2 regions of the Phycicoccus ginsengisoli genome follow, and region 2 is predicted to be linked to the other one. Evidence: predicted binding sites of a transcription regulator. Region 2 holds the regulator's gene; the other holds the start of a gene.

Region 1 (3,410 bases), on a different contig from region 2:
CGAGGGCGGAGCCGCCACCGGCGACGATGCCCTCCTCGATGGCCGCGCGGGTCGCCGAGATGGCGTCCTCGATGCGGTGCTTCTTCTCCTTGAGCTCCACCTCGGTGTGGGCACCCACCTTGATGACGCAGACGCCACCGGCGAGCTTGGCGAGGCGCTCCTGGAGCTTCTCGCGGTCCCAGTCGGAGTCGGTGCGCTCGATCTCGGCCTTGATCTGGTTGACCCGGCCGGTGACGTCGTCGCTCGAGCCGGCGCCGTCGATGATCGTGGTGTTGTCCTTGGTGACGACGACGCGGCGGGCCTGGCCCAGCACGTCGAGGTCGGCCTGGTCGAGCTTGAGGCCGACCTCCTCGGAGATGACCTGGCCGCCCGTGAGGACCGCCATGTCCTGCAGCATCGCCTTGCGGCGGTCGCCGAAGCCGGGCGCCTTGACCGCGACGACGTTGAACGTGCCGCGGATCTTGTTGACCACCAGGGTCGACAGCGCCTCGCCGTCGATGTCCTCGGCGATGATCAGCAGCGGCTTGCCGCTCTTGACGACCTTCTCCAGCACCGGCAGGACGTCGGCGATCGCGGAGATCTTGCCCTGGTTGATGAGGACGTAGGCGTCCTCGATCACGGCCTCCATGCGCTCGGCGTCGGAGATGAAGTAGGGCGAGATGTAGCCCTTGTCGAACTGCATGCCCTCGGTGAACTCGAGCTCGGTCGTCGCGGTCGAGGACTCCTCGACGGTGATGACGCCGTCCTTGCCGACCTTGTCGAACGCGTCGGCGATGGTCGAGCCGATGGTCTGGTCCTGCGCGGAGAGCGCGGCGACCTGGGCGATCTCGTCCTTGCCCTCGATCTCGCGGGCGACCTTGAGCAGCTGGTCGGACACGGCCTCGACGGCCTTGTCGATCCCGCGCTTGAGGCCGGACGGGGCGGCACCCGCGGCGACGTTGCGCAGGCCCTCCTTGACCATCGCCTGGGCGAGCACGGTGGCGGTCGTGGTGCCGTCACCCGCGACGTCGTTGGTCTTGGTGGCGACCTCCTTGGCGAGCTGGGCGCCAAGGTTCTCGTAGGGGTCCTCCAGCTCGACCTCGCGGGCGATGGTGACACCGTCGTTCGTGATCGTGGGGGCGCCCCACTTCTTGTCGATGACGACGTTGCGGCCCTTGGGGCCGAGCGTCACCTTGACGGCGTTCGCGAGCGCGTCGACACCGCGCTCGAGCGACTTGCGAGCGGAGTCGTTGAACTCCAGCGTCTTTGCCATGAAAGTCCTTCGTTCTCAGTGAAGTTCGGCGGTATGCCGGGCTGCCGGCATACGGGGGAAGGGTGCGTTGCGCACAACGCAGCACGCCCCGCGCGCGACCCCAGCGGGGCCCGCCGGGGCGTGCTGTGTGTGGTGCGTCGTCAGCCGACGACGGCGAGGACGTCGCGCGCGGAGAGGATGAGGTACTCCTCGCCGCCGTGCTTGATCTCGGTGCCGCCGTACTTGCTGTAGATCACGCGGTCGCCGACGTTGACGTCGAGCGGGACGCGGTTGCCGTGGTCGTCGATGCGACCCGGACCGATCGCGAGGACCTCGCCCTCCTGGGGCTTCTCCTTCGCGGTGTCCGGGATGACGAGGCCGGACGCGGTGGTCTGCTCGGCCTCGACGCTCTTGACGACGATGCGGTCTTCGAGCGGCTTGATGGAAACCGACACGATGGTGACCTCCCCTTCGGGAATGTCGGAGTGGACGGGTGGATGCTGTGCGGTCGCAGTCGTCAGGCCGCCGTCGCGGGGATCGGCCGGGCTCCTGCGTTAGCACTCGGCGAACCGGAGTGCCAACGGCAAATCTAGGCACCCGGTTAGCACTCGGTCAACTCGAGTGCCAACACCCGGCCCGGCGTCCGCCGTGGGCGCAAGGGGCGCGGCGAAACCCGGTTGCGGCGCGGTGGCCCCGACGAGCAGGGTCGTCGCCGTGACCGACCCCCTGAGCACGACGTCCCCGAGCAGCTCCGCCCCCCGCGCCGCCGCGCTGCTGCGCGCCTACGACGAGCAGCTCCGGGTCGAGGTCACCTCGGCCACAGCGGTCGAGCGGATCGGCCCGCTCGCCTGCGCCACCTACCTCGGGGGCAGAGGCTTCATCACGTACCGCAGCCTCGACACCGCCGGCATGCCCGCGGACGAGCAGCGGGTCCGAGAGCTCGTGGACGCGGCCCTCGCCCACTACGAGGCGGACCCGTCGATCGCCCGGGTCGAGTGGAAGACGCGGGGCCACGACCACGCGCCCGGCCTGCACGAGGCGCTCCTGGCCCGGGGCTTCGTCCCCGACGAGCCCGAGTCGGTCATGGTCGGCGAGGCCCGCCTGCTGGCGTACGACGTCGACCTCCCCGAGGGAGTCGTGGTCCGCCAGGTCACGGACGAGGACGACGCCCGCCGGATGCTCGCCATGCAGGCCGAGGTGTTCGGCGACTCCCCCGAGTTCGCGGCCGAGATCGAGGAGCAGGTGCTCCACCGGCTCCGGTCACGCGACGACATGGAGCTGTGGGTCGCCGAGGCCGGCGGCGAGGTCGTGAGCGCCGGTCGGCTCGAGCCGGTCGAGGGCACCGACTTCGCGGGGATCTGGGGCGGGGCGACCCGGCCGCAGTGGCGCGGTCGGGGCATCTACCGGGCACTGACCTCGGCCCGCGCCCGCTCGGCCCTGCGCCACGGCAAGCGCTACGTGAACAGCGACTCGACCGAGTTCTCCCGTCCCATCCTCGAGCGGTCCGGGCTGGTCAAGGTCACCACCACGACCCCGTACGAGTGGCGCCGCGACCGCTGACCCACCGCCCCCCGCGCCGTACGGGACAATGCCCCGCATGGACCTGGCCCTGCTGCGACGGCTCACCACGGGTGAGGGGTGGGGCCTGCTGCAGTCGCTCCCGCCCTACGACGAGACACAGGCCCTGTCCCTGCAGGACCGCCTGCGCGGTGTCGGGTTCGAGGCCGACCTCGTCGCGGCCGCGCTCAACCAGTCCCGTCTGCGGGCGCGCGCCGTCGACAAGTTCGGCGAGTTCGCCCAGGGGATGGTCCTCACCTCCGACGGGCTGGAGCAGGCGACCCGGCTGACCGTGGCGGCCCGGCACGCCCATCGGTTCCGGCAGGCCGGCATCCACACGGTCCACGACCTCGGCTGCGGCATCGGCGCCGACGCCATGGCGATCGCAGGGCTCGACCTGCGGGTCCGGGCCATCGACGCCGACGAGGTCACCGCGGCGATCGCGGCGGTGAACCTGCGGCACTGGCCCGAGTCCACGGCGGTCCACGGCCGCGTCGAGGAGTTCGTCCCGCCGGCGGGCGAGGGTGCGCGCGGCGTGGGCGCCTGGCTGGACCCCGCCCGGCGTACGCCCGGGGTCGCCGACGTGCGCGGGCGCACCCGCCGGGTGTTCGGGCTGGACTCG
Region 2 (3,410 bases):
TGGGCGCCGTGAGCGTGGAGTACGCCGCGAGGGAGTTCGCCGCGGGCGTGGAGTACGCCGCGGGCCGGGCTACCGGCCCTTGAGGGCGTCGCGCAGCTTGCCGAAGAGCCCGTGGTTCGCAGGTGCGAGCCGCCCCTCGGGACGCTCCTCCCCGCGCAGGACCGCGAGCTGGCGCAGCAGCTCCTCCTGCTCCTCGTCGAGGCGCGTCGGGGTCATCACGTTGGCGTGGACGATCAGGTCGCCCCGACCACCGCCGCGCAGGTGGGTCACGCCCAGCCCCCGCAGGGTCACCGCGTCGCCGGCCTGGGTGCCGGGCTTGACCTCGAGCTCCTGGGAGCCGTCGAAGGTGTCGAGCTTGAGCGTCGTGCCGAGCGCGGCTGCCGTCATCGGCAGCTCGACGGTGGCGTGCAGGTCGTCGCCGCGGCGCTGGAACGTCGCGTGCGGACGGACCGACACCTCGACGTAGAGGTCGCCGGCGGGGCCGCCGCCCTGGCCGACCTCGCCCTCGCCCGTCAGCTGGATGCGGGTGCCGGTGTCGACACCGGCGGGCACCTTGATGGTCAGGGTGCGGCGGGTGCGGACCCGGCCGTCGCCCGAGCACTCGAAGCACGGGCTGACGAGCACCTCGCCGTACCCCTGGCAGGTCATGCAGGGACGGCTGGTCATGACCTGGCCCAGGAACGAGCGCTGGACCTGCTGGATCTCGCCCCGGCCGCCGCAGACGTCACAGGTGCGCCGGGACGTGCCGGGCTGGGCACCGTCGCCGTGGCAGGTGGAGCAGACGACGGCCGTCTCGACCGTCAGCTCCTTCTCGGCCCCGAACACGGCGTCGGCCATGTCGATGTCGAGCCGGATCAGGGCGTCCTGGCCGCGGCGCTGGCGCGAGCGCGGACCGCGCTGGGCGGTGCCGGCCCCGGCGCCGAAGAACGCGTCCATGATGTCGCTGAACGAGAAGCCCTGGCCGAAGCCTGCTGCGCCGGCGGCATACGGGTCGGCACCCATGTCGTAGGAGCGGCGCTTCTCGGCGTCCGAGAGCACGTCGTAGGCCTGCGAGACCTTCTTGAACTGCTCCTCCGCCTCCGGGCTGGGGTTGACGTCCGGGTGCAGCGTGCGGGCCTTCTTGCGGTAGGCGCGCTTGATGTCCTCGGCGGTGGCGTCCCGCGAGACGCCGAGGTCCTGGTAGTAGTCGTTCACGAATGTCCTTGTCAGTGGTGCATCGACATGGTCGGGGAACCGGCAACGGTGACGGTCCTGCAGGGGGTGGTGGGCCCGGCGCTCACTGCGCCAGGATCCGGGAGACGTAGGTGGCGACCGCCCGCACGGAGGCCATCGTCGTGGGGTAGTCCATCCGGGTCGGGCCGAGGACGCCCAGGCCCGCGACCAGGTCCGCGCCGGTGCCGTACTCGGTCGAGACGACCGACGTGGACTGCAGCCCGGCGAACGGGTTCTCGTGACCGATCCGTACGGAGACGGCGTCGGAGGTCTCCCGGGCGGTGCCGAGGAGCTTGAGCAGGATCACGTGCTCCTCGAGCGCCTCGAGGACCGGCCCGATGGTGAGCGGGAAGTCCGTGCCCACGCGGGCGAGGTTGGCCGTGCCGGCGAGCACGACCCGCTCCTCGCGCTCCTCGACGAGGGCGTCCTCCAGCGACTGCACCACCGATCGGACGAGGTCGCGGTCGGCCGGGTCGAACTCCTCGGGCAGCGACGAGAGGGCTGCCGACGCGTCGACGAGCCGCTCCCCCACGGCGCGGGCGTTCACCTTGGCCCGGACCAGGCCCAGCGTGGCCTCCCCCTCGGGGGTGGTGAGGTCGGCGCCCGTCTCGATGACGCGCTGCTCGACCCGCCCGGTGTTGACGATGAGCACGACCATGAGCCGCTGGCCGCCCATCGGCACGAACTCGATGTGCCGGACGGAGGACCGGGTCAGCGACGGGTACTGCATCACCGCGACCTGGCGGGTCAGCTGGGCGAGCAGGCGCACGGTCCGGTCGACGACGTCGTCGAGGTCGAGCGCGCCCTCGAGGAAGTGGACGATGGCCGCGCGCTCGGCGGCGGACATCGGCTTGACCGAGCTGAGCCGGTCGACGAAGAGGCGGTAGCCGGCGTCGGTCGGCACCCGGCCGGCGCTGGTGTGCGGGGCCGCGATCAGCCCCTCCTCCTCGAGCACGGCCATGTCGTTGCGGACCGTCGCCGCGGACACCCCCAGGTGGTGGCGCTCGAGCAGCGCCTTGGACCCGACCGGCTCGGACGTCTCGACGTAGTCCTGGACGATGGCGCGCAGCACGGCGAGGCGACGTTCTTCGCTCATGGCGCTCCTGTCGTTCGGCTGGCACTTCGGCCGCGGGCGGGGCCGTCCGCGGCAGCTCCCCACGTTGGCACTCACACCCTCGGAGTGCCAAGTCTATGTCGTCCGGCGCGTCGCGGCCGCATCGACCGGCGCGTCCCTGTGGCCGGCCGGCGCACCCGGCATACCCTTCCCCGGTGCCCGACCGCTATGGCTCCGACGTGCTCTCCACCGACTGGCGTAAGCCCCCCCGCGGGCGCGGGACGGAGGTGGAAGCCGAGACGGGTCTCGTCGTCGAGGACGTCGAGACCGGCTGGTGCGGCGCGGTCGTGCGGGTGGAGAAGGCCGGCGGTATGCGGGTCGTGCACCTCGAGGACCGGCGCGGCCGGGTCAAGGGGTTCCCGCTCGGGCCCGGCTTCCTGCTCGACGGCGCCCCCGTCGTCCTGACACCCCCCACCGCGGCGGCCCGGGCCGAGCTCGCGGCGGCGAAGCAGGCGTCCTCACGCACCGCCTCGGGGTCGCGCGCCGTCGAGGGCGCGCGCGCCAAGGTGGCGAGCGGGTCGCGGATCTTCGTCGAGGGCCGCCACGACGCCGAGCTCGTCGAGAAGGTCTGGGGCGAGGACCTGCGGATCGAGGGCGTCGTCGTCGAGATGCTCGACGGCGTCGACGACCTGTCCGCGGCGATCCGCGACTTCTCCCCCGGGCCGGGGAGGCGGATGGGTGTGCTCGTCGACCACCTCGTGCCAGGGACCAAGGAGCACCGGGTCGTGGAGGAGGCGCGCCGGCTGCGGCCGTATGCCGCGCACGTGCGGATCCTGGGCCACCCGTACGTCGACGTGTGGCAGAGCGTGCGCCCCGAGCGGCTCGGTCTCGAGCAGTGGCCGGTCATCCCCCGCGGCACCTCGTGGAAGCACGGCATCTGCGCCCACCTGGGCTGGGCGCACGACGAGCAGGCCGACATCGCCCGGGCGTGGAAGCAGATCCTCGGGACGGTCCGCAGCTACGCCGACCTCGAGCCGACCCTGCTGGCCAGCGTCGAGCAGCTGATCGACTTCGTGACCGAGCCCGGGCACTGAGCGAAGGCGGACGGCGCTCAGGGTCGCCCCTGACGCTGCCCTGACCGCAC

What was found. Region 2 encodes HrcA, which represses chaperone genes, less so after heat shock. Its sites were predicted from a motif close to TTNGCACTCGNNNNNNNCGAGTGCNAA; they were not measured.
Region 1: the regulator HrcA is predicted to act here: its motif matches at 1,833-1,859, upstream of groES (co-chaperone GroES).

The regions. Positions count from the first base shown of each region.
Region 1 covers NZ_BAAGYN010000013.1:29,912-33,321, forward strand. The annotation lists gene groL (chaperonin GroEL) at 1-1,252, opposite strand, end outside; gene groES (co-chaperone GroES) at 1,393-1,686, opposite strand; gene ACYVDO_RS18145 (GNAT family N-acetyltransferase) at 1,946-2,791, shown strand; gene ACYVDO_RS18150 (class I SAM-dependent methyltransferase) at 2,829-3,410, shown strand, end outside.
Region 2 covers NZ_BAAGYN010000009.1:154,338-157,747, forward strand. The annotation lists gene dnaJ (molecular chaperone DnaJ) at 70-1,194, opposite strand; gene hrcA (heat-inducible transcriptional repressor HrcA) at 1,277-2,308, opposite strand; gene ACYVDO_RS15580 (DUF3097 domain-containing protein) at 2,482-3,360, shown strand.